Regions from separate parts of the Paenibacillus sp. FSL R10-2778 genome, predicted to be linked through region 2. Evidence: riboswitches for the same ligand, from Rfam matches in the RefSeq annotation. Region 2 holds a riboswitch; each other region holds the start of a gene.
What was found. A riboswitch is a leader RNA that binds a small molecule or an ion and turns the genes downstream of it on or off. The one in region 2 is predicted to bind cyclic di-GMP.

Region 1 (3,161 bases), 3.2 Mb from region 2:
ATAGACCAATGACCTATAAATCCCCTATAATAACACCATTACATAAAATTTAATAAGGGGGACATTTTACCAATGAGCTGGATGCACAAACTTCCGTTAAAACAAAGAATTGTTGCCGGATGTTACCTCGTTGCCGCACTGTTTGCTATTCCTGTCTTAGTTACGTTAATGATTCTAGGTCAATTTCTCGTAGGAATTATACTAGTAGTTGTTCTTGCAGGTCTGACTTTACCTGTTGCTCGCTTCGTGGAGAGAACGCTTACATCATCTTTTGATGATATTGCTAATGTATCTCACAGTATTTCGAAGGGCGATTTCACTAGCAGAGCGGACGAAAATGGCTCAATGGGTGACGTAAGCCGCTCCTTTAACACAATGATTGATAAGCTCAAGAAGATTCTGACCGATGCATCGCAGATCACCCGTCAAGTTATGGATGCAAGCCGCGGAATCGAAGATAAGAACCAGAACCTGAAAATTGTCATGGCACAAGTAGCCTCTTCTTCTACTGAGCTCGCTCTTGGTGCAAATGAAATATCTACGGATATCGCTGATATGACAGAATCCATTAAAGACATTGAGACCAAAGTATCCAATTATACGAACTCCACCAAAGAAATGAACAGACGTTCAATACATACCTTAGAACTTGTTGAGCAAGGGCGCCAATCCGTAGATACACAGGCTGAAGGCATGCGTAAAAACATAGAGGCTACACAAAAAGTGGCTGATACTATTGAAGCTCTCTCACAAAATGCCCGCGGGATTACGATGATCACCAAGACCATCACAGAGATCGCTGAGCAGACCAACCTGCTGTCACTGAATGCCTCCATCGAAGCTGCTCGTGCCGGAGAGCATGGTCGGGGTTTTGCCGTTGTAGCTCAAGAGGTCCGCAAGCTTGCTGAAGAATCTACGGCATCCACAAAAGAAGTATTCGGCTTGGTCCGCAGCATTGAGTCAGATATTAAACAAGCCATCGATAATATTGCCATCAATGAAGAGGTTGTGCAGGTTCAGAATGAAATGATCACTCAATCTGCCCATATTTTCGCACAAATTGTACAAAGCGTGCAGTACATTACCGAGCAAATCTCTTCATTCTCTGCGGAGAGTGATCTTATGCTAGAAAGTGCCTTGAAAATTTCCAGTGCAATTGAGAATATCTCAGCAATCACCGAAGAAACTGCTGCTGGCACGGAAGAGGTATCGGCGGCTATGAATGAACAGATTAATGCCCTGCAGTCTGTTGCAGAAGAAACGGAAAAAATGACCCAGGCCGTATTTAATCTGCAAAAAACCATTCATATCTTTAAATTCTAGTTCAAAACTATCAACTGCCACCTAAGCTGAGTCTTAGGTGGCAGTTTTTTTCGCGAGGCAAAACTTCATCTCTTGGACAAGACTTTCGTCAAATTTCGAGTTTTTTTAGCGGATTATGTTGACAAAAATTAATGAGGAATATATTGTAAAGGAAAATTATTCTTATCAACTATAAATTAATATTGGCAAAATCCTCGAAAGAGGATGACGCAAAACCATGGATCTACAGCCTCATTTTTTCGTTTGAGGCCATGATTGCCAGGTTGCAGAGGAACCAGGACGGCTGAACTATTGTTCAGTCTTAGCGGCGCCTTATGCCACCAACCTGTGCTTACTATAGAGCACAGGTTTTTACTTTTTGAGTATATTGATCTATCGTATCTATTCGGTAGATTAATAACTAATATATATCAAAAAACTTGTGAGGTGTTTCTTTTGAAGACAGTCGCAGATTACATGGCGGAAGCACTACGTAACCTTGGAGTCACACATTCTTTTGGGATCATTGGCAAATCCATTTGTCCAATTGTTCTAAAGATGGTGGATTACGGTATTGAATTTATTCCCGGCAGACATGAAGCAAGCTCCGGATTCGAAGCAGCAGGGTATGCGCTGAAAACGGGTAACCTAGGCGTAGCATTTGGTACTTCGGGTCCTGGGGGAACTAACCTGCTTACAGCAGCAGCACACGCGAAAGCTAACAACCTACCTGTCCTATTTATTACCGGCCACCAATCCATTACAGAGCTTGGAATTCCTCAATGTCAGGACTCCACCTCTTTTCTGGCTGATTTAGCTGATATGTTCAGACCTGCCACCTTGTTCAGTAAATTGGTTGAACGTGGGGATCACTTCGGTACTATTTTTAATCATGCGATTTCTGTGGCCCTGACCAAACGGGGTCCTGTTCATCTTTGTATTCCTTTTGATGTACAAACTGAAGTATTGGAAGAATGCAATATAGTAATCCCAGAAAGAGAATCTCTAATTAGTCTAGCTAATATCGATAGAGTCATCGATGCTATTCAAGCTGCTAAGAATCCTTTGATTATTGCGGGTAAAGGAATTAACCGCTCCGGAGCACATAAAGAGCTTGTTCAACTCGCAGAAACTTTTAATATTCCTGTAGTAACATCTCCTGGTGGAAAAGGGGCTATAGTCTGGGATCACCCACTCTATCATGGTCCTATTGGCGTTGGCGGTTCGACCCACGGGGACGATTTATTGAATAAAAGCGATTTATTTATAGTGCTTGGATCACGTTTAAGTGATATGACCATCTGTAATCTTAAACGGGAGAATCATCCAGCAACTTTAATTCAATTTGATATTGATCCAACCTTTGTCGGAAAAATACTATTGTCCAAAACGATACCGGTCACCGGGGACCTGCGCGATAATTTGGTGCACTGCCTAAATCATATTGACCCAAGCACAATCACCAAACGTGAGGCTTTGGCCGATACGGATTATTCAGAAGAGCTTCCAACCCTCAAGAATCTTTCCCTTGCTTCGGTAATGAGTACTTTAAGTGATTTGATCCCTTATAATAATTCAATTTTCGTTGATGATGGAAGTCATGGATTCCACGCTGCAAAATGGTACAAGGTTAAGAAACCGGGCAGCTTTGTTTTTGATGCGTATTTTGCTTGCATGGGTAATTCGATCGGCATGGCTATTGGTGCAAAAGTTGCAGCTCCTGAAGAAACTGTCCTCTGCATTACAGGTGATGGTTGTTTCATGATGCTCGGCGCTGAGATTAACACCGCTGTCTGCAAAGATATCCCTGTCATCTTTATCGTGGTCAATAATAAGCAACTAGATATGGCTCTTAAGGG
Region 2 (3,161 bases):
TAAGAACGGAAAGGGAATTTGGAACTGTAGAAACGGAGTGTTCGCCCGAAAGATTTCCGTAGGAAAGCTAGCTTCGAAAGCATATGCTATCCTCGGATTTCTACCGCGAGAAGCGGTTCAATAAGGAAATCTGAGGATAACAGCGATCGGAAGTCCAAAATCCCTTGGAGTGGTTTCTACCTAACAAATTTTTTTAGTGCATCCGCTCGAAATAAGGCTAAGTGGAAGCTGACGTTTTGATAACAATTCAAATATGCTCGATTTCCATAATTCAAGGAGGGTTCATTCTATGAAAATGGTACTTCTATCAGGCGGTTCAGGTAAACGGTTATGGCCGTTGTCCAACGACTCACGTTCAAAGCAATTTCTAAAGGTACTTGAAAGCCCTCAAGGTGAACCAGAATCCATGGTACAACGTGTCTGGAGACAGCTGGAGGAAGCAGGGATGGCAGAATCATCTTATCTGGCCACCGGCCGTGGCCAAGTAGAAATGATACAAAGCCAACTGGGAAGTCATGTGCCGATTATCGTTGAACCGGAGCGTCGGGATACTTTTCCGGCTATCGCCTTAACAGCTACCTATCTTTATTCAGTGGCAGGTGTTTCTCCAGCGGAGACGGTAGCAATATTGCCTGTTGACCCTTATGTAGAAGCATCTTTTTTCGATACCATAGCTATGCTTGAGGGGACCATGCTGGAAAGTGGAGCAAATCTGGCTCTTATGGGTGTTGTTCCTGAACATGCCTCAGAGAAATACGGATATATTATTCCTACCACCGAAGAGGCGGGGGAAAATGGTTTTATGAAGGTGAGTCACTTTCAAGAGAAACCTGACCGCATACAAGCAGAACAGCTCATCGAGCAAAATGCCTTGTGGAATTGCGGAGTGTTTGCCTTCCGCTTAGGGTACTTGTTAGATATTTTGCAGCGTAAAGGGTTGCCTTTAGGATATGAAGAATTGCAGAAGCAGTATAAGCTATTGTCTTCCATCAGTTTTGATTATGAAGTGGTGGAGAAAGAAGAACATATTGTGGTGCAGCCGTATGATGGATTCTGGAAGGATCTTGGAACGTGGAATACGCTGACAGAGGAAATGAGCAGCAAGCATGTAGGAAAAGGTTTTGTGACGGCGGATTCTGAGGGGACTTGCTTGATTAATGAGCTGGACATTCCGATTACGGTAATTGGTGCGAAGGATCTGATCATTGCGGCTAGCCCGGATGGGATTCTAGTTACCCATAAAGCTGAGAGCCCACGGATTAAAGAAGTGCTGAAGACCTTTGAACAAAGACCGATGTACGAGGAACGCCGTTGGGGTCATTACAAAGTTATTGATTATGTGAAATATGATGAAGGCAATGAAGTGCTGACCAAACGGATTTTTATATCCGAGGGGAATAATATCAGCTATCAATTACATCGCAAGCGTAGTGAAATTTGGACAATCGTCAGCGGCGAAGCAAGTATTGTGCTGAATGAGAAAAAACATAATGTGAAGGCTGGGGACGTGGTACGTATACCGGAAGGAACGAAGCACGCGATCCTTGCTTTGACGGATGTTGAGTTTATAGAGGTACAGACGGGGTCTGAATTAGTAGAAGAAGATAACATACGTATTACTTTAGACTGGAATGATATAGAACTACAACAATTCATTTCATAGGTCTAACCTATCTATTTAACCAATTCAAAATTTCTTGAAACAGGTAAATTGACTCAATTATCAAAAAAAGTCATAAAAACACTAAATATATCATTAATTGTCGTCGATACTTACGGTAAGAGAGATTATTTCTCTTAAATTGAAAAGGCAAACCTATCGAAAGGTAGGGACGCAAAGCTATAGGGCCTTCGAAAGAGTGGCAGCCTGGCTACCGAAAGGGAGATTATTTTGAAAGCTTACCGTACGTATCGATTGTTTGGTGCATTTCTGTCACTCGTCCTGTTTCTGACTGCACTTCCGCTTGCTGTTGGAATTTCGCCGTCTGTTGTCATAGCTGCTTCAAATTCTGGAACGCCAGTTACCCCAGGTGCCTCACCTGAAGCCGTAAAGCTGCTTAACTATTTTTACTCGATCTCAGGAAAAGGTATTATTGCCGGTCAACATGACTATTTAGAAAGTCCAGATGAAATTAACAATATGCTGAAGGGAACCAGCGGACAATATGCGGCTCTTCACGGTTATGAAATGGGTGCGATCAGTGGTCAGTCCGAAGCAACGATGGCTTGGCAACGTCAAAATGTGGTGAACAGCGCCATCAACTGGAATAAAGCGGGCGGGATCGTAGCTATGACTTTTCATGCTAACCTGCCGGGCACCTCTTATGACTGGGATAATGTGAAAAAAACACTTAGCCAGAGTGAGTTCGATAGTTACGTTACACCGGGTACCAAGCAATATAACAATCTGATCGCTGAGCTTGATAAGGTGGCCGTCTCTTTAAAAAGCTTGCGCGATGCCAACGTTCCGGTGCTTTGGAGACCCTATCATGAAATGAACGGGAACTGGTTCTGGTGGGGGAAGAAAAATAACTTTTCTAAACTATGGAATATTATGTATGACCGTTTTGTTAACGTTCATAAATTAAATAATTTGTTATGGGTATGGAGTCCGAATGCTCCCAATGTTTGGTCAGATCCTTATGCGCTAACTTATCCAGGTGCTGATAAAGTAGATATTCTGGCAGCAGATATATACGAAAATGATTACCAGCAAAAATACTATGACAGCTTATTGAGTCTAGCCGCAGGCAAACCGATTGCGATCGGGGAGAATGGTGAAATGCCTAATCTGGAGAAGCTTCAGCAATCGCAAAATAAATGGACGTATATGATGAGCTGGGGAAAAATGCTTTACGAGAATAACAGTGCAGACACAATCAAAACATTTATGAATAGCAACTATACCCTGACCAGAGATAAATTAAATACTGGTCTGGCACCGACACCTAGCGCCGCACCAGCGCCGGCACCTTCCGAAGAAGAGGGGGAGGCAGCAATTCCTCTCGCGAAGGGGCTTGCAGGAGAGTATTACAACAACATGCAGTTGTCGGGAGCAGCAGCTCTTAACAGAACTGATGCAATAATCGATTTCAATTGGCGGCAAGGCTCGCCGGATGCCGCCCTCGGGATTGATCGGTTCTCCATACGTTGGAGCGGTA
Region 3 (3,161 bases), 370 kb from region 2:
GTCGCCTTCGCCACTGGTGTTCCTCCACATATCTACGCATTTCACCGCTACACGTGGAATTCCACTTTCCTCTTCTGTACTCAAGCCACCCAGTTTCCAGTGCGACCTCAGGTTGAGCCCAAGGTTTAAACACCAGACTTAAATAGCCGCCTGCGCGCGCTTTACGCCCAATAATTCCGGACAACGCTTGCCCCCTACGTATTACCGCGGCTGCTGGCACGTAGTTAGCCGGGGCTTTCTTCTCAGGTACCGTCACTCCGGTAGCAGTTACTCTACCGGACGTTCTTCCCTGGCAACAGAGCTTTACGATCCGAAAACCTTCATCACTCACGCGGCGTTGCTCCGTCAGGCTTTCGCCCATTGCGGAAGATTCCCTACTGCTGCCTCCCGTAGGAGTCTGGGCCGTGTCTCAGTCCCAGTGTGGCCGTTCACCCTCTCAGGTCGGCTACGCATCGTCGCCTTGGTGGGCCGTTACCCCACCAACTAGCTAATGCGCCGCAGGCCCATCCCTCAGTGACAGATTGCTCCGTCTTTCATTCTTCTCTCAGGAGAAAAAAGAAATTATCCGGTATTAGCTACCGTTTCCGGTAGTTATCCCAGTCTGAAGGGCAGGTTGCCTACGTGTTACTCACCCGTCCGCCGCTAAGTTATTTTGAAAGCAAGCTTTCAAAATAACTCCGCTCGACTTGCATGTATTAGGCACGCCGCCAGCGTTCGTCCTGAGCCAGGATCAAACTCTCCAATTAGTATTGAAAAGAGCGATATGCTCATTTTGAAACATCTGACGAGAAAATTAATTCTCTAATTTTGGATTTCACTTGCGTGATTTCCTACTCACTCGTTGTTCAGTTTTCAAAGATCAAGTTCTCGTTGGCGCCGTTTAATGTCTCAGCAGCAACTCTTATAATATATCATGTTATCTTCAGAAATGCAAGCTTTATTTTCGAAGCTTTTTATCAGCCTCGTCTATATCGCCTGTACGCTGTCTAACAACGCTTACCTATAATACCCCAACTATTAATAGAAAAGCAACCCCTAATATAAAAATAAACAACTAGCTTAATAATTAAGCTAGTTGTTTATTTAATAGAGTTATGTTTCTAGCGACGAACTTAATAGTATTTTGCCGCAGTATATTTGCTTGAGGCTTTAATTAAATCGGTTTTCTTATCACTCTTTGCAAGTCCTGCATCCACTGTAGTATCAATGGTAACCCACTTCCCATTAAGCAACACTTCGTTCCAGGCATGATATTGCGTAACGTAGCTTGTATTCCCCATTACCAACTTAGCAGGAACATCTACACTCCGCAGCATTGCGGCAAAAAGAGAAGCGTAATCATAGCAAATCCCTTTTTTAGTAGTCAATGTCTTATCGATGCTTGGAATATAATCAGTAGTTACACTATTAGCAAGAGAGTAATCATATTGTACATTCGCAACTACATAGTTATAGATCGCTTTAACTTTCTCTTCGTCTGTTGTTTTGCCTTGTACTAATTGTTTAGCTTTGACAATCGCTTTATCAGAAGAACTCCATTTCACATTCTGTACGGAGCCCAAATATACGGAATTCGAGTCACTCATGGTTACGTCTACTACTTCGGAATATAATGCTTTGTATTTATTGCCGGTTGTGTTCTCCAGAACAGAAACCTTATAAGTCCCATTTCCTTGTTGCAAAGGGAAGTCCTCAGCTTGTCCAGAAGCATACAAGTTATATGTATAGCTGCTGTTATCTTTGGTGATCATGAGTTTGATTCTTTTATCTTTCGGAATATCATAGTTAATACCAATAACACCTTGAGCCACTTTGGATGTAATCAACCAGCTGGCATCTGCACTTGCAGCTTGAGCTGTACTTACCGGAACTGAAGTCATTAGGACGAACAACGCCACCAGCATAAAATAAACCTTTTTCACGGATAAAACTCCTTTCGGTAGCTGGCTGCCATCCTTTCGGGAAGGCCCTTTAGCTTTGCGTCCCTACCTTTCGATAGGTTTGCCGTTATCGTATAAGCTCTATCTGTTCTAGCTTTACTAGATATAATTGATAGAATCCATTTGAAACAAACAAAAAAAGCCTCTTCATTCGGTAGCTGGCTGCCATCCTTTCGGGAAAAGGCCCTTTAGCTTTGCGTCCCTACCTTTCGGAAGGTTTGCCGTTATCGTGTTTAGCTTTCATAGTATAATACTATCATATTTATAGTTGTGAACAAGACCTAATTTACTAGATTACCCATTATTTTATAAATATCTCCCGGTATTTGTGTTTTCTTGTCATTCACTATTCTCATTTTGTTAATTTGGCATGAACAATCAGCCGATGCGTTGGATTCACTAGCGGATCACATGTAATCAGAGTAACAATCTTATCCTTGTCATTCCCGTCAAGAACGGAGACATCACTCGGATCTACAACAGAAATATCATACACCTCATAGTTAAACACCTGATCACTAGTCTTTACCGTGATAACATCCCCCACAACAACCTCATTCAATCTGTTAAACAAACGACCCGTAGTTCGAGCCCGATGCGCCGCGATTGCAGCATTCCCGATCTCTCCAAGGGGTGCCGTTTCTTTCATATGGGCTGCAGCATGTTTCATATTAGCTTTTGTAGCCCCTTCTAATACAGGCAGCTTCAAATCAATCTTATCGATTTCAATTAATGCGATTACTTTGCCACCGACTTCAATCTCCGGTTCAGGCTTTTCTGTCTCTTGGGGTTGGGGCTGTGCCTGAGCATCCAGAACCGATTCCTCTGCTAACAGCTGAGTAACTTCAGCATACCTGCTCTTCAGATCTGGCTGGGGAGTACTATCGGCAGTGCTTAGTTCAGCCGTTTCTAATAACTTCTCCTGCTGCCTGTCGTTGTACCACTCGTTAGCTGTCGGATATAACATGATAAGTATCCCAGCCAGTATGAGTAGATAGGAGAATTTACGCAATGTTATTCACCTCCGTATATTATTTCTATGGTTATATACAAATCAAGCAGAAACAGCTACTTGCCTTTAAGCATAGCAACTCCTTCTGCCTGAAATTAATGTTTAAAATACCCATTTACGACTTCCAAAGAAATTGATGATCACCGTGATAAAGGTAACCAGCACCTTGGAGATCAAGACTTGAATACCTAGTTTGTCTGTCAACAGAT

Region 1: linked by a shared signal. The riboswitch ahead of NST40_RS21705 (thiamine pyrophosphate-binding protein) and the one ahead of NST40_RS04780 (glycosyl hydrolase) in region 2 are both predicted to bind cyclic di-GMP.
Region 3: linked by a shared signal. The riboswitch ahead of NST40_RS03225 (transglutaminase-like domain-containing protein) and the one ahead of NST40_RS04780 (glycosyl hydrolase) in region 2 are both predicted to bind cyclic di-GMP.

The regions. Positions count from the first base shown of each region.
Region 1 covers NZ_CP151956.1:4,793,589-4,796,749, forward strand. Annotated here, with positions in the region: gene NST40_RS21700 (HAMP domain-containing methyl-accepting chemotaxis protein) at 73-1,323, shown strand; cyclic di-GMP riboswitch class I at 1,498-1,594, shown strand; gene NST40_RS21705 (thiamine pyrophosphate-binding protein) at 1,750-3,161, shown strand, end outside.
Region 2 covers NZ_CP151956.1:1,105,541-1,108,701, forward strand. Annotated here, with positions in the region: gene NST40_RS04775 (sugar phosphate nucleotidyltransferase) at 290-1,663, shown strand; cyclic di-GMP riboswitch class I at 1,800-1,879, shown strand; gene NST40_RS04780 (glycosyl hydrolase) at 1,892-3,161, shown strand, end outside.
Region 3 covers NZ_CP151956.1:733,060-736,220, reverse strand. Annotated here, with positions in the region: rRNA gene NST40_RS03230 (16S ribosomal RNA) at 1-746, opposite strand, end outside; gene NST40_RS03225 (transglutaminase-like domain-containing protein) at 1,113-1,922, opposite strand; cyclic di-GMP riboswitch class I at 1,936-2,016, opposite strand; cyclic di-GMP riboswitch class I at 2,091-2,173, opposite strand; gene NST40_RS03220 (class D sortase) at 2,293-2,952, opposite strand; gene NST40_RS03215 (GtrA family protein) at 3,055-3,161, opposite strand, start outside.